Variovorax paradoxus: one gene and its partner. Each later gene encodes a partner of the first gene's protein in a complex. Links are inferred from orthologs where the notes say so. Each region holds a gene or a part of one and is shown on either strand. Other genes may lie near its edges.

Region 1 (10,443 bases):
GTGGGCAGCGTGCCCGAGCGCATGCCGCGCTCATGGCCACCGCCGTGCATCTGCGCTTCGAGGCGAATGCGCGGCTTGCGGCGCACGTACAGCGCACCGATGCCCTTGGGGCCGTAGGTCTTGTGCGAAGCCAGGCTCATCAGGTCGATGGGCAGCTTCGTGATGTCGATGTCGATCTTGCCGGTGGCCTGGGCAGAGTCGACGTGGAAGATCACGCCCTTTTCACGGCAGGCATTGCCGAGCGCGACCACGTCCTGGATCACGCCGATTTCGTTGTTCACGAACAGCACGCTGGCCAGGATGGTGTCGGGGCGAATGGCCGCCTTGAACTTCTCCAGGTCGACGAGACCGTTTTCCTCGACGTCGAGGTAGGTCACTTCGAAGCCCTGGCGCTCCAGTTCGCGCATGGTGTCGAGCACGGCCTTGTGCTCGGTCTTCAGCGTGATCAGGTGCTTGCCCTTGCCCTTGTAGAACTGGGCCGCGCCCTTGAGCGCGAGGTTGATCGATTCGGTCGCGCCCGACGTCCAGACGATTTCGCGCGGATCGGCATTGATCAGCTCGGCCACCTGGCCGCGCGCCTTCTCGACCGCCTCTTCAGCCTCCCAGCCCCATGCATGGCTGCGCGACGCCGGGTTGCCGAAGTGTTCGCGCAACCAGGGAATCATGGCGTCGACCACACGCGGGTCGACCGGCGTGGTGGCGCCGTAATCGAGATAGATCGGGAAATGAGGAGTTACGTCCATGGCTGGCTCGTGCTGGCGTGGGGGTTGTTTTTTGATCTGGGCTGCTGCTCGTGCCGGCGCCCGAAGGCGCCGCCGGGAATCAGAAGTCTCGAAGGAGGTCTCAGGACTTCGCGAAGGCGTTGCCGAGGGCGAACACCGAATTCGGCGCGTTCACGCGAATCGGCTTGACCACCGGTTGGGCCGAGATCGCGCGCTTGACGACCGGCTTGTTCTCGATCTGCACGCCCTTGGCGATCTGGTCGTCAACCAGCTTCTGCAAGGTGACGGAATCGAGGAACTCGACCATGCGCTGATTCAGCGAAGCCCAGAGCTCGTGCGTCATGCAGCGGCCGGCTTCGCCCAGACAATTTTCCTTGCCCCCGCACTGGGTGGCGTCGATGGGTTCATCGACGGAAACAATGATGTCGGCAACGGTGATGTCCGCAGCCTTGCGGCCAAGGCTGTAGCCGCCACCGGGGCCACGGGTCGATTCGACTAGTTCGTGACGGCGCAGCTTGCCGAACAGCTGTTCGAGGTAGGACAGCGAAATCTGTTGCCGTTGGCTGATCGCAGCCAGCGTGACCGGACCGGTGTTCTGACGCAACGCCAGATCGATCATTGCCGTGACCGCAAAACGGCCTTTGGTAGTGAGACGCATCGCAAGCTCCTTCAAGTGCTTACCGTTGAAATGACACCGTGGTCCTGGACCGCGGTGACCTCGTCTCCGCCCTGCCCGACCCCTGACGCTGGTGAACCAGCCGGTAGGAGTCGGTCCTTCATCGCGAAGTTCTTTTCTTGTTGTTGAGTATTTCGCTCAAGTATAACAGAAGCCCCCGGACTCTGCTGGGGTAAACCCCAGCGCCGCCCGCTTGAAGAACGCGAACGTTTGAACTAACGCGACTAGAGCGCGATGTTGTCGCCGCCGGCAGCCCCGAAAGCCTGCTCGCGCAGCAGCGCCAGTTGGTCGCGCACACGGGCCGCCTTCTCGAATTCGAGGTTCCGGGCGTGCTCCAGCATCTGCTTTTCGAGCCGCTTGATTTCCCGGGCAATGTCTTTCTCGCTCATGTCCTCGACCTTGGCGCGCTCCAGGTCGAGCTTGGCCATTTCCTTGCCCGTCTTCTCGCTGTAGACGCCGTCGATCAGGTCGCGCACCTGCTTGACGATGCTGCGCGGCGTGATGCCGTTGGCCTCGTTGTGGGCGATCTGGCGGGCGCGGCGACGCTCGGTTTCGTCGATGGCCTTCTTCATCGAGTCGGTCATGCGGTCGGCATAAAGAATGGCCTTGCCATTCAGGTTCCGCGCGGCCCGGCCGATGGTCTGGATCAGCGAGCGCTCGGCGCGCAGGAAGCCTTCCTTGTCGGCATCGAGGATCGCCACGAGCGACACCTCGGGAATATCCAGCCCCTCGCGCAGCAGGTTGATGCCCACCAGCACGTCGAAGGTGCCCAGGCGCAGGTCGCGCAATATCTCCACCCGTTCGACGGTGTCGACGTCGCTGTGCAGGTAGCGCACCTTCACGCCGTTGTCGCCCAGGTAATCGGTCAGTTGCTCGGACATGCGCTTGGTCAGCGTCGTGATCAGCACGCGCTCGTTCTTCTCGACGCGTACGCGGATCTCGCCCAGTACGTCGTCCACCTGGTGGGTGGCGGGCCGCACCTCGACCTCGGGATCGATCAGGCCCGTGGGCCGCACCAGTTGTTCGACCACGTTGCCGGCATGGTCCTTCTCGTACTGCGCCGGCGTGGCCGACACGAAGATGCACTGGCGCACCCGCGCCTCGAACTCTTCCATCTTGAGCGGCCGGTTGTCCAGCGCGCTTGGCAGGCGAAAGCCGTATTCGACCAGCGTGGTCTTGCGCGCCCGGTCGCCGTTGTACATGGCGCTGAGCTGGCCGACCATCTGATGGCTCTCGTCGAGGAACATCAGCGCGTCCTTGGGCAGGTAGTCGGTGAGCGTGGCCGGCGGATCGCCCGGCGCGGCGCCCGACAGATGGCGCGTGTAGTTCTCGATGCCCTTGCAGTGGCCGATTTCGGCCAGCATCTCCAGGTCGAAACGGGTGCGCTGCTCAAGCCGCTGTGCCTCGACCAGCTTGCCCGCGCCCACCAGCTCCTTGAGCCGTCCGGCCAGTTCGATCTTGATGGTTTCGACCGCCGCCATGACCTTGTCGCGCGGCGTTACATAGTGGCTCGACGGATACACCGTGAAGCGCGGCACCTTCTGCCGGATGCGCCCTGTGAGCGGGTCGAACAATTGCAGCGACTCGATCTCGTCGTCGAACAATTCGAAACGGATCGCCAGCTCGCTGTGTTCCGCCGGAAACACGTCGATGGTGTCGCCCCGCACGCGGAAGGTGCCGCGGGCAAAGTCCTGCTCGTTGCGCAGGTACTGCATGCGGATCAGCCGCGAGATCAGGTCGCGCTGCCCGACCTTGTCGCCGACGCGGGCTATCAGCCGCATCTCCATGTAGTCCTCGGGCGTGCCGATGCCGTAGATCGCGCTCACCGTGGCCACGATGACCGTGTCGCGCCGCTCCAGCACGCTCTTGGTGGCCGACAGCCGCATCTGCTCGATGTGCTCGTTGATCGACGAGTCCTTCTCGATGAACAGGTCGCGCTGCGGCACGTAGGCCTCGGGCTGGTAGTAGTCGTAGTAGCTGACGAAGTACTCGACGGCGTTCTTCGGAAAGAACTCGCGGAACTCGCTGTACAGCTGCGCCGCAAGCGTCTTGTTGGGCGCGAACACGATGGCCGGGCGACCCAGCCGCGCGATCACGTTGGCCATGGTGTAGGTCTTGCCCGAGCCGGTCACGCCCAGCAGGGTCTGGAACACCTCGCCGTCGATCACGCCCTCCACCAGCCCTTCGATGGCCTTGGGCTGGTCGCCCGCCGGCGGATAGGGCTGGAAGAGCTCGAACGGGGAGTCGGGGTACCTGATGAATTCACCCTGTTTCGCGGGGCCGATCGGGTCCAGTTTCTTCAGGTCTGCTATGGCTTCGTTGTTGTCTGGCATGGCTGTTCCCGACAGGTGGCGCTCGCGCCGGTAAAATTCAAGGCAACCGGAAAGCATAAAGCCTAGTCCGGTTGCAGCGAAGCTTTCATCCCAAAGGACCTTTCCATGTCTATGTTCACCGCGGTCGAAATGGCACCGCGCGACCCGATCCTCGGCCTCAACGAGCAATTTGCAGCCGATACCAACCCCAACAAGGTCAACCTCGGCGTCGGCGTCTATTACGACGACAACGGCAAGCTGCCCCTGCTGCAGTGCGTGCAGGCCGCAGAACAGAACATGATGAAAGCGCCCACCGCGCGCGGCTACCTGCCCATCGACGGCATCGTGGCTTACGACAACGCCGTCAAGGCGCTGGTCTTCGGTGCCGACAGCGAACCAGTCACCTCGGGCCGCGTGGCCACCATCCAGGCCATCGGCGGCACCGGCGGCCTGAAGGTCGGCGCCGACTTCCTCAAGAAGCTCAGCCCCTCCGCCAAGGTCCTGATCAGCGACCCGAGCTGGGAAAACCACCGCGCGCTGTTCACCAACGCCGGCTTCGAAGTCGAAAGCTATCCTTACTACGACGCGGCCAAGCGCGGCGTCAACTTCGACGGCATGCTGTCCGCCCTGAACGCGGCGCCGGCCGGCACCATCGTCGTGCTGCACGCCTGCTGCCACAACCCTACCGGCTATGACATCACCGCCGCCCAATGGGACCAGGTGGTCGCCGCCGTCAAGGCCAAGGGCCTGGTGCCCTTCCTCGACATGGCCTACCAAGGCTTCGGCTACGGCCTGAAGGAAGACGGCGCCGCCGTCGCCAAGTTCGTCGAAGCCGACCTGACCTTCTTCGTCTCGACCTCCTTCTCCAAGAGCTTCAGCTTGTACGGCGAGCGCGTCGGCGCCTTGTCGGTGCTGTGCGCCAGCAAGGAAGAAGCCGGCCGCGTGCTGTCGCAGCTCAAGATCGCCATCCGCACCAACTACAGCAACCCGCCCACGCACGGCGGCGCCGTGGTGGCGGCAGTGCTCGGCAACCCCGAGCTGCGCGCCCTCTGGGAAAAGGAACTGGGCGAAATGCGCGTGCGCATCAAGGCCATGCGCCAGAAGCTGGTCGACGGCCTGAAAGCCGCCGGCGTGAAGGAAGACATGAGCTTCATCACCACCCAGATCGGCATGTTCAGCTACTCGGGCCTGACCAAGGACCAGATGGTGCGCCTGCGCAATGAGTTCGGCGTGTACGGCACCGACACCGGCCGCATGTGCGTGGCCGCGCTCAACAGCAAGAACATCGACCACGTCTGCGCGTCGATCGCCAAAGTCATCTAGGTGACAGCAAAGTGTGAGGGAATCCGTCCCAGCGACGATTCCTTCACGCTCATAGGCAAAAGGACCCTCGCAGCGGGGTCGGTGTAGGGGTTAGGCCCCCTGCAACGCAGCGAATGCGCTGATATATTGCACCGCAACATTCCACTCCAAGATCAGCGATGCTCTATCAACTCTACGAAGCCCAGCGTTCCTTGATGGAGCCGTTCTCGGACTTCGCCCAGGCAGCCTCCAAGCTCTACGGCCAGGGCGCCGTGTGGGGCCAGCTGCCGATGGCCCAGCGCATGGCCGCAGGCTACGACCTGCTCTACCGCCTCGGCAAGGACTACGAGAAGCCCGAATTCAACATCAAGTCGGTGAAGGTCGACGGCGCCGACGTCGTCATCCAGGAAGCCATCGCGCTCGACAAGCCCTTCTGCGAGCTGCGCCGCTTCAAGCGCTTCACCGACGAGCCGGATATCCTCAAGACGCTCAAGAGCCAGCCCGTGGTGCTGGTCGTCGCGCCCCTGTCGGGCCACTACGCCACCCTGCTGCGCGACACCGTGCGCACCATGCTGCAGGACCACAAGGTCTACATCACCGACTGGAAGAACGCGCGCCTGGTGCCGCTGTCGGACGGCGAGTTCCACCTCGACGACTACATCAACTACGTGCAGGAGTTCATCCGCCTGCTGCAGGCCGAGTACGGCAACTGCCACGTGGTGAGCGTGTGCCAGCCCACCGTGCCCGTGCTCGCGGCCGTGTCGCTCATGGCCAGCCGCGGCGAGCCGCTGCCGCTCACCATGACGATGATGGGCGGCCCCATCGACGCGCGCAAATCGCCCACGGCGGTCAACAACCTCGCGATGAACAAGAGCTTCGAGTGGTTCGAGAACAACGTGATCTACCGCGTGCCGCAAGGCTTCCCCGGTGAAGGTCGCCGCGTGTACCCGGGCTTCCTGCAGCACACCGGCTTCGTGGCCATGAACCCCGACCGCCACGCAAGCAGCCACTACGACTACTTCAAGGACCTCATCAAGGGCGACGACGCCAGCGCCGAGGCCCACCGCAAGTTCTACGACGAGTACAACGCCGTGCTCGACATGGACGCCGATTACTACCTCGAGACCATCCGCACCGTATTCCAGGAGTTCGACCTGGTCAACGGCACCTGGGACGTCAAGGATCCCGACGGCAAGGTGGAGCGCGTGCGCCCGCAGGACATCCACGGCACCGCCCTGCTCACCGTCGAGGGCGAGCTCGACGACATCTCCGGCTCGGGCCAGACCGAAGCCGCGCACAGCCTGTGCACCGGCATCGACGACGCCAAGCGCGAGCACTACGAAGTCAAGGGCGCCGGCCACTACGGCATCTTCAGCGGCCGCCGCTGGCGCGAACTGGTCTACCCGAAGATGCAGAAATTCATCGAGGCCAACGACCAGCCGCAACGCCGCGCAAGCGCCCGCGACGCACTGGCCGCCGAAGACACGGTGAAGCCGGCTCGCAAGGCGCCGGCTCCCGCGGCCGTCGCCGCCAAGAAGGCCGCGGCTAAAACGGCCACGACCGTCGCCGTGAAGAAGCCGGCCGCGCGCAAGAAGCCCGGCACCAGCGCCGCGCCGCGCTGAAGCGCGCGCCATTCCCAAAGTGATCGGGCTCGCCGCACGCATCAACGACGCACTGCCTCAAACGCAGTGCACACGTTGCGGCTACCCGGATTGCGCGAGCTACGCCCAGGCCGTGGCCGACGGCGAGGCCGGCATCAACCAGTGCCCGCCCGGCGGTGCCGAAGGCATCGAGCGGCTCGCGCGGCTCACGGGCCGGGCGCCGCTGCCGCTCGACCCTGAATGCGGCATCGAAGGCCCGCGCGCCATGGCCGTCATCGACGAGGCCTGGTGCATCGGCTGCACGCTGTGCCTCGACGCCTGCCCCACCGACGCCATCGTCGGCATCAACAAGCGCATGCACACGGTGATCGAAGCCCATTGCACGGGCTGCGAGCTGTGCATTCCGGTCTGCCCGGTCGACTGCATCTCGCTCGAGGTCGAAACGCCCGGCAGCACCGGCTGGCAAGCCTGGTCCGCAGAGCAGGCCGCGAGCGCGCGACGCCGCTACGACCTGCACGGAAAACACCGCAACACCGACGCCCGCCTCGCGGAGAAGCCGCCCGAGGCCGACGCTCCGCAGGACGCCAGCGCGCGCAAGCGCGCCATCGTCGAAGCGGCTCTGGCGCGGGCCCGCGCCGCTTCGCAACAACGCGCGCAGGCCGCCAACAAGCCATGACCCTCGACACCCTGCTCATCTATGTGGTCGCATCGCTCGCGCTGGCCCTGATTCCGGGACCGACGATGCTGCTGGCGTTGTCCAACGGCATCGAGGGCGGCATGCGCCGCGCGAGCTGGGGCATCGCGGGCGCGTCGCTCGGCAGCATCACGCTGATCGCGGTCGTCGCGCTCGGGCTGGGTTCGCTGCTGGCGGCTTCGGAATGGCTCTTCAACGCGATACGCGTCGCCGGCGTGGCTTACCTCGTGTGGCTGGGCGTCAAGCTATGGCGCAGCGAGGCAACCGACCTCGGTGCCGCGTTGGCCAAGTCACCGCTCGAAGTTCGCCCGCACGGCCGCATCGCGCTGCTGCGCAGCCTGGCCGTGGCGCTGTCGAACCCCAAGACTGTCTTGTTCTTCGCGGCCTTCCTGCCGCAGTTCGTCGACATCGCGAAGCCGCAGGGCCCGCAGTACCTGCTGCTGGGCAGCGTGTTCGTCGCGCTCGACACCTGCGTCATGCTGGCCTATGCCGGCGCCGGCACGCAGGCCGTGCGCTTTCTTTCTCAGCGCGGCGTGAAGGCGATGAACCGCGGCTGCGCGGCCGGCATGTGGCTGCTGGCGGCCACCCTGGCTATCTGGCGCCGCCCCGGCGCATAACAAAGACTCGCCCCCAGGCTTCGCGCACTTCGTGTCGCTTCTCCTTCCCCCTACCGGGGGCAACACCTGCGGCCCGGCAAAGCCGGTTCCGCGGTGTTTCGGGAAGTGAATCTCAGGCTCTTCGCCTTAAAAGCAGCAACAGCACGCCCGCCAGCACCACGCCCACGGCGTACCACTCGAAGCGCGTGACCGTCTCGTTGGCGATCCACACGCCCAGCAGCATCGCGATCACCGGATTCACGAAGGTGTAGCTCGATGCCAGCGCGGCCGGCGCCCTGGCCAGCAGCACCATGTAGGCATTGAAGGCGATCAGCGAGCCGAACACCACGAGGTAGACCCACGCGGCCGCGGCCTCGGCCCGCAGGGGCCAGCTCATCGTTTCGCCTGAGACGGCGGCCAGCCCCATCAGCACCACGCCACCGCACAGCATCTCGCTCGCGAAACCCATTGCACCGGGCGCCAGCGGCAGGCTGCGCTGGCTCAGCACGCTGCCAAGCGACCAGCAGACGCAGGCAATGCAGATGGCCAGCAGGCCTTCAGGCGACGACCGGAAGCCGTTGCCCTGCGTGAGCATCAGCACCCCGACGAGCCCCAGCGCGATGCCCGCGGCCTCCAGCCGCGAGGGCTTCACGCCCCAGATCAGGTTGAGCAGCGCGATCAGCAGCGGAATGACGGCGATGAAGGCCACCACCAGCCCCGAGCCGATCGACACCTCGGCATGGGCCGTGCCGCCCATGCCGCCGCCCAGCATCAGCGCGCCGACGACGAAGGCATTGCGCCATTGCACCGGCGATGGCCACGGCGCGCCGCGCCAGCGCATCCACACCGCGAGCAGCACGCCCGCGCACAGGAAGCGCGAGCCCATCTGCAGGAACGGCGGAAAGCTGACGAGCGCGTATTTGATCGCGAGGTAGGTCGAGCCCCAGACCAACCAGGTGGCGGCGAGGCACAGCCACAGCAGCGGCGGCAATCCGGAACGCGCGGCGGATGCGGCGCCGGCGGGAGAAGCAAGGGTCGACATGTTCGAGGGAAGTCTCTTGTTGGTATGGGGCGGCAGCCATGGTATGAAAGCCGACCTCCGGCATCCATGCGACTTTCATGGTTCTGCCCTCCCCCAACCGTCGATTTAAAGGAGTTGCATGGACTTCGCCTTGAACCCCTCATTGGACGCGCACGACACCCGCATCCTGGCCGAACTGCAGAACGATGCGCGGCTGACCATGGCCGAACTCGGCCGCCGCGTGCACTTGAGCCAGCCCGCCGTGACCGAGCGCGTGAAGAAGCTGGAGGCCGCGGGCGTCATCAGCGGCTACCGCGCCACGGTGAACCTGGGCAAGCTGGGCTACGGCATCCGCGCCATCATCCGCGTGGGCCGCGCCGACTACGCGCGCGTGGTCGAACTGGTGCAGCAGACGCCCGAATGCGTCAATGCCTACAACGTGACCGGCGAAGACAGCTGGATCCTGGAGATCGCGGTGATCGACGTGAGCCACCTCGATGCCGTGGTCACCAAATTCTGCATCCTCACGGAAACGGCCACCTCAATCATCCTGAACCCGGCGCGCGAGCACCAGGCGATGCTGCCGCCTCAGCGCTCGGACGTGAAGCCGCCCATCAAGAAGGTGCTCAACGCGTAGCCGCGAGCGCGCCGAATGCCGCGACGACTTCGGGCGGCGCCTGCACCATCTCGATCAGCACGCCCTCGCCCGCGATCGGGAACTCGTCGTTCGCCTTCGGGTGCAGGAAGCAGATGTCGAAACCGGCCGCGCCCTTGCGGATGCCGCCCGGCGCAAAGCGCACGCCCTGCGCCGTCAGCCACTCGACGGCCTTGGGCAGGTCGTCGATCCACAGGCCCACGTGGTTCAGCGGCGTCGTGTGAACGGCCGGCTTCTTCTCGGGGTCCAGCGGCTGCATCAGGTCAACCTCGACCTTGAACGGGCCCACGCCCATCGCGCAGATGTCCTCGTCAACGTTCTCGCGCTCGCTCTTGAATGTGCCCGTGACCTCGAGCCCCAGCATGTCGACCCACAGCTTCTGCAGCCGCAGCTTGTCGGGCCCGCCGATGGCGATCTGCTGGATGCCCAGCACCTTGAAAGGGCGTGCGGTGGCGGCGGTCATGCGGCGCAACCTTCGGGTTGCTCCTCGACCTGCCGGGCATTGAGCCCCAGCTTGCGCAGAAGCACCGTGTCGGCCTCCACGTCGGGGTTGCCGGTGACGAGCAGCTTGTCGCCGTAGAAGATCGAATTCGCGCCGGCCATGAAGCACAGCGCCTGCACCGCGTCGCCCAACTGCTGGCGCCCGGCCGAAAGCCGCACGCGCGCGGTCGGCATGGTGATGCGCGCGACCGCGATCATGCGCACGAAGTCGAAGGGATCGACCGGGTCCGAATCGGCCAGCGGCGTGCCGGGCACGCGCACCAGGCTGTTGATGGGCACCGATTCCGGATACGGATTCAGGTTGGCCAGCTGCGCGATCAGCCCCGCGCGGTGCACCGGCTGCTCGCCCATGCCCACGATGCC
Region 2 (10,577 bases), 2.2 Mb from region 1 along the record:
TCGACCACCGTCTTCATGTTGGCGGGCACCACCGGCAGGCGGAAGCTGCGTTCGCCCAGCGTGACGCTGGTGTCGCACTCGGAACGGCTCTCGACGCGGCACTTGCGCGGGAGCAGAAGAATGTTGTCGTAGTCGAAGATTTGCATGGCCAGGCTCCAGAAAGGAATCGTTGAAGGGAACGAAAGAGCGCTTGGTCCGGCCGGTTTTCGCGGTGCGTTCAGCAAAGAAAACGCCCACAAAAAACCGGGCGCAAGAAACTTGGGCCCGGTGATTGATTTTACGCGGTCTTGCGAAGCCGGGTCTTCCGCTTCTTCGTATAACCCGCATACGCAGTGGTTTCTACAATCGCAGGATGTTGTTTAACGATCCCGCGGCTGACGCCCCCTTCCCGAATCCTTCGGACCTGCCGCTGCTCAAGAACCTGAACGCGGAGCAACTGGCAGCGGTCACGTTGCCCGCAGGCAACGCGCTGATCCTCGCGGGTGCCGGCTCCGGCAAGACCCGCGTGCTGACCACCCGCATTGCATGGCTGCTCCAGACGGGCCAGGTGTCGGCCGGCGGCATCCTCGCCGTGACCTTCACGAACAAGGCCGCCAAGGAAATGATGACGCGGCTGACGGCGATCCTGCCCGTCAACGTGCGCGGCATGTGGATCGGCACCTTCCACGGCCTGTGCAACCGCCTGCTGCGCGCGCACTGGAAGCTCGCCAACCTGCCGTCCACCTTCCAGATCCTCGACACGCAAGACCAGCTCTCGGCCATCAAGCGGCTGATGAAGCAGTTCAACGTCGACGACGAGCGCTTCCCCGCCAAGCAGACCCAGTGGTTCATCGCCGGCGCCAAGGAAGACGGCCTGCGCCCCGGCGACATCGAGGTGCGCAGCGACGACGACCGCAAGAAGGTCGAGCTCTACCAGCTCTACGAAGAGCAGTGCCAGCGCGAAGGCGTGGTCGACTTCGGCGAACTCATGCTGCGCAGCTACGAACTGCTGCGCGACAACGCACCGGTGCGCGAGCACTACCAGCGGCGCTTTCGCCACATCCTGATCGACGAGTTCCAGGACACCAACCGCCTGCAGTACGCGTGGATCAAGATGCTCGCTGGCAACACCGTCGGCGGCCAGTTCGAGCCCGGCCGCGACAACAGCGTGATCGCCGTGGGCGACGATGACCAGAGCATCTACGCGTTCCGCGGCGCGCGCGTCGGCAACATGACCGACTTCGTGCGCGAGTTCGACGTGCGCCACCAGATCAAGCTGGAGCAGAACTACCGCAGCTACAGCAACATCCTCGACTCGGCCAACGAGCTCATCAGCCACAACAAGAAGCGCCTGGGCAAGAACCTGCGCACCGACCAGGGGCCCGGCGAGCCGGTGCGTGTGTACGAATCGACCACCGACCTGGCCGAGGCGCAGTGGATGGTCGAGGAAATGCGCCAGCTCGCGCGCGACGGCTTCGACCGCAAGGAGATGGCCGTGCTCTACCGCAGCAATGCGCAGAGCCGGGTGATCGAAACCGCGCTCTTCAATGCGTCGGTGCCCTACCGCGTGTACGGCGGCCTGCGCTTCTTCGAGCGCGCCGAAATCAAGCATGCGCTGGCCTACCTGCGCCTGCTGGAGAACAAGGACGACGACACCAGCTTCCTGCGCGTCGTGAACTTCCCGCCGCGCGGCATCGGCGCGCGCACGCTCGAAACCCTGCAGGACGCGGCCCGCGCGGCCGGCCGTTCGCTGCACGACGCGGTGAGCGTGGTCGGCGGCAAGGCGGGCGCCAACCTCACCGGCTTCGTCGCCAAGATCGACGTGCTGCGCGAGCAGACGCAGGGCGTGAGCCTGCGCGAGATCATCGAGCTGGTGCTCGACCACAGCGGCCTCGTCGAGCACTACAAGGCCGACCGCGAAGGCGCCGACCGCATCGAGAACTTGGACGAACTGGTGAACGCGGCCGAGAGCTTCGTCACGCAGGAAGGCTTTGGCCGCGACGCCGTGGCGCTGCCGGTCGACGAACTGCGCCAGTCGCCCGCCAGTCAGGGCATCGACCTGACGCGCCCGGTGATCGACGAACCTCTCGCGCCCGACGCGGAGACCGGCGAAACGTTGAGCCCGCTGGCCGCGTTCCTCACGCACGCGGCGCTCGAGTCGGGCGACAACCAGGCGCAGGCCGGGCAGGACGCGGTGCAACTGATGACCGTGCACGCCGCCAAGGGCCTGGAGTTCGACTGCGTGTTCATCACCGGCATGGAAGAGGGCTTGTTCCCGCACGAGAACTCGATGAGCGATTTCGAGAGCCTCGAGGAAGAGCGCCGCCTGATGTACGTGGCGATCACCCGCGCCCGCAAGCGCCTGTACCTGAGCCATTCGCAGACGCGCATGCTGCACGGCCAGACCCGCTACAACGTGAAGAGCCGCTTCTTCGAAGAACTGCCGCAGGGTGCGCTCAAGTGGCTCACGCCCAAGAACCAGGGCTTCGGCGGCGGCACGTCGGCCTTCGGCTACGGCGGCGGCTATGGCAGCACGCGCGGCGGGGCAGGGGGCGGTGGCGGCTACGGTGGTGGCAGCAGCTACGGCGGCGGCAGCCGCGACAAGGACACCTTCGCCAGCCCGCCGGTGCCCCCGCAGAAGACGGCGCCTTCGCACGGTTTGCGCTCGGGCATGCAGGTCTTCCACAACAAGTTCGGCGAAGGCACGGTGACGGCCCTCGAAGGCACCGGGGACGACGCGCGTGCGCAGGTCAAGTTCGCGCGGCATGGCGTGAAGTGGCTGGCCTTGTCGGTGGCCAAGCTCACGCCGATCTGAGTTGCTACTAAAACTATAGCTAACAATCCAGACTGCTCGGGGCGCCGTGGCGCCTCGCGCCTTGAACCGCCGTAAACTCCGCACTCGCCAAACAAGGGGAGTCAGGATGTGGTTCATTGGCATCATTGCCGGCCTGTTCATCGGGGCGCTGTTCGAGTCGGTGCCCGTGGCGCTGGTGCTCGCGGTGGTCGGCGCCTTCGTGTTGCCGCAGCTGCTCGGCAAGAAGAAGGAGAAGGCCCCGCCGCATCGCACCGAGGCTGAACGCATTCCGGGCCAGGCCCCCGCCGATTCTGCGACCGTCGACGGCGGCATGATGAAGCTGCAGCGGCGCGTGATGGAGCTCGAACAGCGGGTCGCCACGCTCGAGCGTCGGCTGACGCAGGGCGCAGGCGAGGTGGCGGCGCCAACCGAGTTGCCCGCCGCGCCCGAAGCCATGCCGGCAGAGATCTCACCGCCGCCGGCAAAGCCTGTCGAAGTGGCGCGGCCCCAAGTCGCGGTCGTTCAGGTGCCGGAGCCGTCGCCTAAGCCCGAGCCGGTCGTCGCACCCGTCGTTCCGGTGCCCAAGCCACCGGTCGCCGCGCCCGCGCCGGTGCGCCGTCCACCGCCGCCGCCTTCGGTCCCGCTGCGAGACCGTCTCCCCGCGCCCATCGCCAACCTGATCTTCGGCGGCAACATGCTCGTCAAGCTCGGCGTGCTGATCCTGTTCCTCGGGCTGGCCTTCCTGCTGCGCTACACGGCCGAACGCGTGACCGTGCCGATCGAACTGCGTTATGCGGCGGTGGCGCTGGTCGGCGCCGGGCTGCTGGTGCTGGGATGGCTGCTGCGCAAGAAGCGCGCGGGCTATGCACTGATCCTGCAGGGCGCCGGCATCGGCGTCTTCTATCTCACCACGCTCGCGGCCATGAAGCTCAGCGGGCTGCTGCCGGCCAGCGTCGGCTTCGCTTTCCTGTTCGGCGTGGCGGTGCTGAGCGCCGCGCTCGCCGTGCTGCAGAACGCGCCGGTGCTGGCCATCGTCGCGGCGCTCGAGGGCTTCGCGGCGCCGGTGCTCGCATCCACCGGCTCCAATCAGCCGGTGGGGCTCTTCACCTATCTGCTGGTGCTCGATGTCGGCATCGTGCTGATCGCATGGTTCCGGGCCTGGCGCGTGCTCAACCTGATCGGCTTCGTCGGCACCTTCACGCTGGCGGCCGGCTGGGCGCACAAGTACTACACCGACGACCAGTACGCCACGGTGCAGCCGTTCCTGATTGTGTTCTTCCTGCTGTTCACCGCGATCGGCCTGCTGTTCGCGCGCCGCACGCTGTTCGACGCGCCGGTGCAGCCCGCGCAGCCGCTGGCCACCCGCGCGCTCGACACCCTGCGCCGCGCTGGCCGCGTCGACAGCTCGCTGGTGTTCGGCACGCCGATGGTCGCGTTCGGCATGCAGGTCCTGCTGATGCGTCCGTGGGAATACGGCGCCGCGTTCTCGGCGATGGCGCTCGCGGCTTTCTATCTCGTGCTGGGCCGGATGGTATTTGCCACGCAGCCCAGGGGGCTGGCGCTGCTCGCGGAGGCCTACGCCATCGTCGGCGTGATCTTCGGCACGCTCGCGATTCCGCTGGGTCTCGAAGGGCAATGGACCGGCGCGGCCTGGGCGGTCGAGGCCGCGGGCATGTACTGGCTGGGTGCACGGCAGCAGCGGGTGTATGCGCGCGCCTTCTCGTTCCTGGTGTTTGCCGGCGCCGTGCTGAAACTGCTGGAAGCCACCCGGCTCGACGCCGCGCCGGGCCATCCCCTGCTCGACGGTTCAGTGATCGGCCCGGTGCTCGTGGCCGTGAGCGCGTTCGCGATGTGGGCCATCCATCGGCGCGCCAAACTCGATGAGGGCAAGGGCGTGGAGGCCGTGGCCGGTGGCGCCCTGCCGTGGCTCGGCATGGCCGCGCTCACGCTGCTGCTGTGGCAGTGGTGGACGCCGCCGTGGGCGGCCGCCGCAACGGCCGTGCTCGCCTCGGTCACTTTCGCGGTGGCGATCCGCTTCGCGCTGCTACCGCTCGCGCAGGTGAGCTTCGGCATGCAGGCGCTGGCGGTGGCGGGCTTTATCGCGACGCTGCACCGCACCGGCGAGATCGTCGACGGACGCGTGCTCGAAAGCGGATGGCAGGGCGCCCTGGCGGCCACCGTCATCGCGCTCAGCGTGCTGGGCAGCGCCGCGTGGTCGATGCGGCAGGCGCACCGCGCCGCGCTGGCGCGTGGCGTGCAGCCGGTGTGGTCAACGGGCAATGTGGTCGGCGTGCTGGCCGGCGTGAGCCTTCTGCACCTGGCGATGCTGTTCCAGCTGAGCCTTGCGCAGGCCGCGCTGCTGTGGCCGCTGACCGCGACGGTGGTGCTGTGGGTCGGGCTGCGCATGGCACATTTCCCGCTCGCTGCGCTGGCCGGGGTGCCGCAGGTGATCAGCGCCGTCGCGTTTGGCGCGACACAGTCGGTGGAACTCGATGCCGCCAACGCACCGGCCTTCGCCAGCCTGCATTTCTGGACGCCCGTGGTGCTCGGCCTGGCCGCGCTGCTGGCCGGCGACTGGCTGCGCGACGAGGCAAGGCCGCGCGTGAGCGAGCCGGCCGGCACCGCCCGCAAGCGCTGGAGCAATGCATGGTGCGCCATTCCGGTGGTGCTGTGGGCGCCAGTGGTCTGGGGGCTCGGCTGGTGGCTGTTCGGCATGCTGGGCGAAAGCGTGCGCGTGCTCGATCGCCACGGGTTGTCGATCTACGTGCCGGCGGCCGCGATGGCCGTGGCGCTCGTCACCTCCGCGCTGGCGGCGCTGGTCGCGCATCGCCGCGATTGGCAGCAGCTAGGCAGGGCGACCATCGCCACCTTGCCGGGCTTCGGTCTGATCGCGGCTTACTGCGTCGTGGGCGGGCCAACGCTGTTCTATGTGCCGTCGAGCGCGCTGGGCTGGATCGCCTGGCCGCTCGCGCTCGTCTGGCACCTGCGCCTGCTGCGCGCGCAGAGGCAGTGGTTCGAGGCGTGGGTGCTGCAGCCTTTCCATGTCGCCGGCTTCTGGCTCTTCCTGCTGCTGGCTGCGCGCGAAGGCCAATGGCAGCTCGGCCGTGTCGGCGCCGAGTGGTCGAGTTGGCAACTGCTGGGCTGGGCGATCGTGCCGGCCCTGGTGCTGTGGGCGATGCGCTCGCGCGCGCTGCTGCGGCGCTGGCCGCTGGCCGAGTACCGCCCCGCCTACCTGGAACTGGCCGCGACACCGGTGGCCGCCTATCTGCTCGCCTGGGTGTGGGTGACCAACGCCTTCAGCCCCGGCGACGCGGCGCCGCTGCCTTATGTGCCGCTGCTGAACCCGCTCGAACTTGCGCAATGGCTGGTGCTGTTCGCGCTGGTGCTGTGGTGGCGCGCGCTGCCGCCGAGGTCGTTCGCGCGCGTGCAGCCGATGGTCGCCAAGGGCGCGGCCGGCCTCACCGGTCTCGCGCTGCTGACCGGCATGGTGCTGCGCACCTGTCACCACTACGCGGGTGTCGAATGGCGCTTCGATGCGCTCTACGCCTCCTGGCTCACGCAGGCGGCGCTGTCCATCACCTGGGCAATCTGCGGCGTGGTCGCGATGGTCCTCGGCCACTCGCGCCGGGTGCGCACGCTGTGGGTGGCGGGCGCGGCGCTGCTCGGCGTGGTGGTGCTGAAGCTGTTCTTCGTCGAGCTGGCGGAGCGGGGCGGGCTGTTCCGCATCGTGTCGTTCATCGCGGTGGGAGCCTTGCTCCTGCTGGTGGGGTACTTCGCGCCCGTGCCGCCGAAGCGGGAAGAGCAGCAAGAGCCGCCGGAGAAGGCGCCAGCGGAAGGCGGTGTGGCATGAACCGGCATCCTCCTGTTTCGATGCGCGCGCTTGGCGCGGGCGCCGCGCTCGTGGCAGTGATGGCGGGAAGCGCCTTCGCACAACCGGCGCCCACCGCGCCCATCGCGCTGCAGGGCGCGGGGCCGTACCACCGCCTGACGCTGCCGCTGACCATCTACAGCCGGGCGGCTTACGCCGACTTGCGCGACCTGCGGGTGCGCAACGCCGCCGGTCATGCCGTGCCCTATGCATGGCTGCGCAGCGAAGCCGCGACACCGCGAACCGCCTCGCGGAACGTGCCGATCTTCGCGCTGCCGGGCATCGACGCCAGCGCGGCGTCGGGCGATGCGGCACTCGCCTTCACGGTGCGCCCCGACGGCTCCCTGGCGCTGGACGGCAAGTCGGCCGCCGCGAGCCGGAAGACGACCGACGCGGCCCAGTGGCTCATCGACCTGAGCCAGGTCAAGGGCAGTCTGCTGCAGGCGCGTTTCGAGATCGCGCCTGATGCACGCGGGCTGTTTGCCTTCCGCCTCGAAGCCAGCGACGACCTGCGGCGCTGGCGCCCCGTGGGCGATGAGGAGCAGCTCGTGCGGCTGGCTCACGGCGGCCAGACCATCGAGCGCCTCGCGGTCGACCTGGGCAACCTGCGCACGCGCTTCCTGCGTTTGCGCTGGAGCGATCCGCAGCACGGCGTGGCGCTGACCGGCGTGGGCATCGACAGCGTGCAGGAGGTCGAGCCGGTCGCGCCGCTTGAATGGTCGGCTGCCCTGAAGCCCGAGCGCTGCGCCGCCGACTACTGCGACTACCTGCTGCCGCGCGGCCTGCCGGTGCGGAGCCTGCGCGTCGACCTAGCCGACATCAACACCCTGGCGCAGGTCGCGATTTCTGGCCTGTCCGGTCCCGCGCCCGCGTCGTCATCGGCCGTGCCGCCGCAGCCGGTGCCGCGCAACCCGCTCTATGCGCTGCGGCATCAGCAGCGCCAGCCGGTCCAGCGCCCGGCCCTGGCGGACGAAACACCGCTTGTCGACACCGTGGTGTACCGGCTCGCACAGGCCGGCGGCGAAGCGCGTTCGCCGGTGCTGGCGCTCGACGGGGCGGTGCACGCGCGGCTGCGGCTGCGCACCTCGGGCCCGGTGAGCGTGCTGGGTGCCACGCCGCCGAGCATCGCCGTGGGCGCGGTGCCGCGCACGCTGGTGTTCCTGGCGCAGGGCGCGGCGCCGTTCTCGCTGGCATGGCGTTCGGCGCCGGAGGCCGTGGGCACGTTGGAAGGCGCGGAACCCGGCGCGCCGCTGGCGCTGTCCACGCTGATCCCGGGTTATGCGGCGGACAAGCCCGTCAGCGCCGACGACGCATCGGTCGAGCTGCCGCTGATGAGCGTTGCCGCCGCCGTGGCGCCTGCGGCCCAGGTGCCAGCCGCTCCCGTGCAGGAGTCGTCGCGCAAATGGTGGCTGTGGGGAGCTTTGGGTGCCGGCCTGCTGCTGCTGGCCGGGATGGCGTGGTCGCTGTTCGCGAGCCTGCGCAAGGAGAAGGAGCGGGCTGCGGCCGACTGATGCTTGCGGCGGCCGCGGCGGACCGCCTTCAGTTCGGATCGAAAGTGTCGCGGAAGGTGAACCAGGTGGAGCTCAGCGACATCGCCGCGAGCACCAGCGCCGTGCCGATGATCAGGATGTTGCCCACCGCCATCGCGGCGCCGCCGGCGCCCAGCGCGCCCACGCCGACCAGCACCGTGGCCACCAGCCCCATGCCGATGCCGGCCATCAGGAACACGCCGAACCATGCGATGCCGAACAGCGCATAGGCGCCGAAGTTGCGGAACAGCGCGACGATGCTGAAGAAAATGCTCTTCACCGGCTCCACGCGGTGCCAGTGAATCAGCGCCGGCGCGTGCCACATGGCCAGCGACAGCGGCAGGTTCAGGCACATCAGCAGCATGCGCGAGAGCTGGAAGTCGCTGCTGGCGAAGACCTCGGGCGTCAGCGGGTCGTCGAGCAGGTAGGCCTTGGCGAGCTGGCCGCCGTCGACCAGCGTGGTCACGAGCACCGCCAGCACGAAGTAGATGGCGGAGATGATGCCCAGCACCAGCAGCGCGCGCCATTCGGCGCGCATGGCGGCGAACACCGCCACGAACATCGCCGACCCGGTGGGCCGGCGTGCATCGCCGGCGCGGCCGATGCCTTCGGCGTTGTCCGTGTAGGCCACCGACGTGGCCACCATCAGGCCCAGCGTCATGAACGGTACCAGCGCGGGCGCGATGATGCTGCCGATCACCGGCAGGATCGACACCGTCGACATCATCGCCATCAGCAGGAAGAACAGCGAGATGAAGGCCAGCGGCTGCCGCCAGAAGGTCTTGAGTCCGAGGCGGACCCATTCGGCGCCGGTTCGCGCCGGCACGAGGTTGAGTTTCATGGGTGAGGATCAGGCAGCCATCAGCGGCGCGAGCGCCTGGGCCATGGCATGCGGGTGGGTGGCGCGGTCGCGCAGCACGCGCTCGAAATGCGCGGGGTCGTGGGGCTTGAGCATGCTCGCCTCGCGCGGCAGGTGGAAGTCCCACAGGCGGGAAATCCAGAAGCGCAGCGCGGCGGCACGCAGCATCGCGGGCAGCAGCGCGCGCTCCGCCGCGTTCAGCGGGCGCACGGTTTCGTAGGCCGACAGCAGCGCTTCGGAACGCTCGGCGTCGTGGCGGCCGGTCGGCAGGTCGATGGCCCAGTCGTTCAGGCACACCGCCAGGTCGAATAGCCAGGTGTCGGTGCCGGCGAAGTAGAAGTCGAACACGCCGGTCAGGCGTGGCGCGGTGTCGTCAGGGCTGCCGCCGGTGGCGAACATCACGTTGTCGCGGAACATGTCGGCATGCACCGGCCCGCGCGGCAGCGCCGCATAGGCCGACGATTCGGCGACATGGTTCTGGTAGGCCAGCTCGGCGCGCAGCAGCGTCGCCTGCGATTCCTCGATGTACGGCAGCACCACCGGCACCGTCTCGTTCCACCAGGGGAGGCCGCGCAGGTTGGGCTGGATGCGGGGGTAGTCGCGGCCCGCAAGGTGCATGCGCGCGAGCATGGCGCCCAGCTCGGCGCAGTGCGCGGCGCCGGGCGCCAGTTCGCTGCGGCCGGAAAGCTTCTGCACCACCGCGGCGGGCTTGCCGGCCACGGTGTGCAGCAGGTCGCACTCGGTTTCGGTGGAAGGGGCCGCGGGGGCTTGCCCCTTCCTGGCCGCCTTCTCCGGCTCTGGCGGCCCGGCCACCGGCGCGGGCACCGGCAGGCCGGCGGTCGCCAGGTGCTTCATCAGGCAAAGGTAGTAGGGGAGCTGCTCGGCGCTCAGGCGCTCGAACAGCGTGAGCACGAACTCGCCGGACTCGGTGGTCGCGAAGTAGTTGGTGTTCTCGATGCCGCCCTCGATGCCGCGCAGCTCGCGCAGCGGGCCCAGGCCCAGGCGTTGGACGAGCGCGTCTGCCTCGCCGAATTCGACTTCGGTAAAAACTGCCATGGCGGTGCTCAGCGCCGCGTTGCGCTTGCTGCTGCGGAAACGAAGAAGCGCACGGTCATCAGAACTTCATCACGTTCCAGACGCGGGGGCCGTTGGCGCCCGTTTCCGTGGAGCCCTGGCGTCCGGTGGCCGCGTCGGCGGGGAGGACCTCGTAGCCGGGCATGTTCGACTTGGGCTTGACGTTGATGCTCTGCGTGCGGCCGCCGTAGCGGACTTCGTCGACGGTGGCGGCGCTGTCCTCGGTGTGCAGGTTCTCCACCTTCTGGTTGCGTCGGCCTTCGGCCGGCGTCTGCTCCTGATTTTGTAGCGGCTCGCCCGGCGGTGCGGCAGCAGGTGCGGGCGCGGGTTGCTGCGCGTGCACGGTGGCGGCCAACGGGGTTGCGAAAGCCAGCGCCAGCAGGATGCGGCGGGCGACCAGGAGTGTGGAGCTAGGCATACGCTGATTGTAGGCGTGCGCCTGCACGAGGGGTGTCGGTTTGCACCTCGTCGCGG

Evidence for each region.
Region 2: the proteins of uvrB (region 1) and L3V85_RS11075 are in contact, whole or in part, in a crystal structure (PDB 7EGT), measured with the Thermus thermophilus proteins. The link is inferred for Variovorax paradoxus from one-to-one orthologs. Residues at the interface, in WP_096411307.1 of Thermus thermophilus: Glu23, Leu25, Arg26, Asp27, Gly28, Glu29, Arg30, Phe31, Arg55, Glu326, Asp327, Phe328, Glu379, Ser382, Gln383, His398, Gly400, Arg401; in WP_096412145.1 of Thermus thermophilus: His654, Arg656, Phe657, Gln666, Asp668, Glu669, Lys680, Arg681, Leu682, Ser683, Lys685, Tyr686, Ala687.

What each region holds. Positions count from the first base shown.
Region 1 is NZ_CP091716.1:4,588,377-4,598,819, forward strand. The notes cover bases 1,178-4,116. They hold uvrB (excinuclease ABC subunit UvrB), read right to left. Parts: upstream 3,732-4,116; coding sequence 1,623-3,731; downstream 1,178-1,622. Other genes in these bases: iscR (Fe-S cluster assembly transcriptional regulator IscR), read right to left, coding at 1,178-1,380; L3V85_RS21325 (amino acid aminotransferase), read left to right, coding at 3,837-4,116. Outside these bases: L3V85_RS21310 (IscS subfamily cysteine desulfurase), read right to left, coding at 1-743; more of iscR, read right to left, coding at 844-1,177; more of L3V85_RS21325, read left to right, coding at 4,117-5,033; L3V85_RS21330 (polyhydroxyalkanoate depolymerase), read left to right, coding at 5,192-6,634; L3V85_RS21335 (RnfABCDGE type electron transport complex subunit B), read left to right, coding at 6,654-7,289; L3V85_RS21340 (LysE family translocator), read left to right, coding at 7,286-7,924; L3V85_RS21345 (EamA family transporter), read right to left, coding at 8,037-8,945; L3V85_RS21350 (Lrp/AsnC family transcriptional regulator), read left to right, coding at 9,064-9,561; L3V85_RS21355 (VOC family protein), read right to left, coding at 9,551-10,042; biotin synthase BioB, read right to left, coding at 10,039-10,443. UniProt on the Escherichia coli protein: The UvrABC repair system catalyzes the recognition and processing of DNA lesions. A damage recognition complex composed of 2 UvrA and 2 UvrB subunits scans DNA for abnormalities.
Region 2 is NZ_CP091716.1:2,364,972-2,375,548, forward strand. The notes cover bases 1-3,073. They hold L3V85_RS11075 (UvrD-helicase domain-containing protein), read left to right. Parts: upstream 1-352; coding sequence 353-2,794; downstream 2,795-3,073. Other genes in these bases: L3V85_RS11070 (GMP reductase), read right to left, coding at 1-146; L3V85_RS11080 (DUF2339 domain-containing protein), read left to right, coding at 2,901-3,073. In the rest of the region: more of L3V85_RS11080, read left to right, coding at 3,074-6,623; L3V85_RS11085 (DUF3999 domain-containing protein), read left to right, coding at 6,620-8,152; L3V85_RS11090 (BPSS1780 family membrane protein), read right to left, coding at 8,181-9,011; L3V85_RS11095 (homoserine kinase), read right to left, coding at 9,021-10,085; L3V85_RS11100 (hypothetical protein), read right to left, coding at 10,144-10,521. UniProt on the Escherichia coli protein: A helicase with DNA-dependent ATPase activity. Unwinds DNA duplexes with 3'-5' polarity. Translocates on single-stranded DNA with 3'-5' polarity. Initiates unwinding more efficiently from a nicked substrate than double-stranded DNA.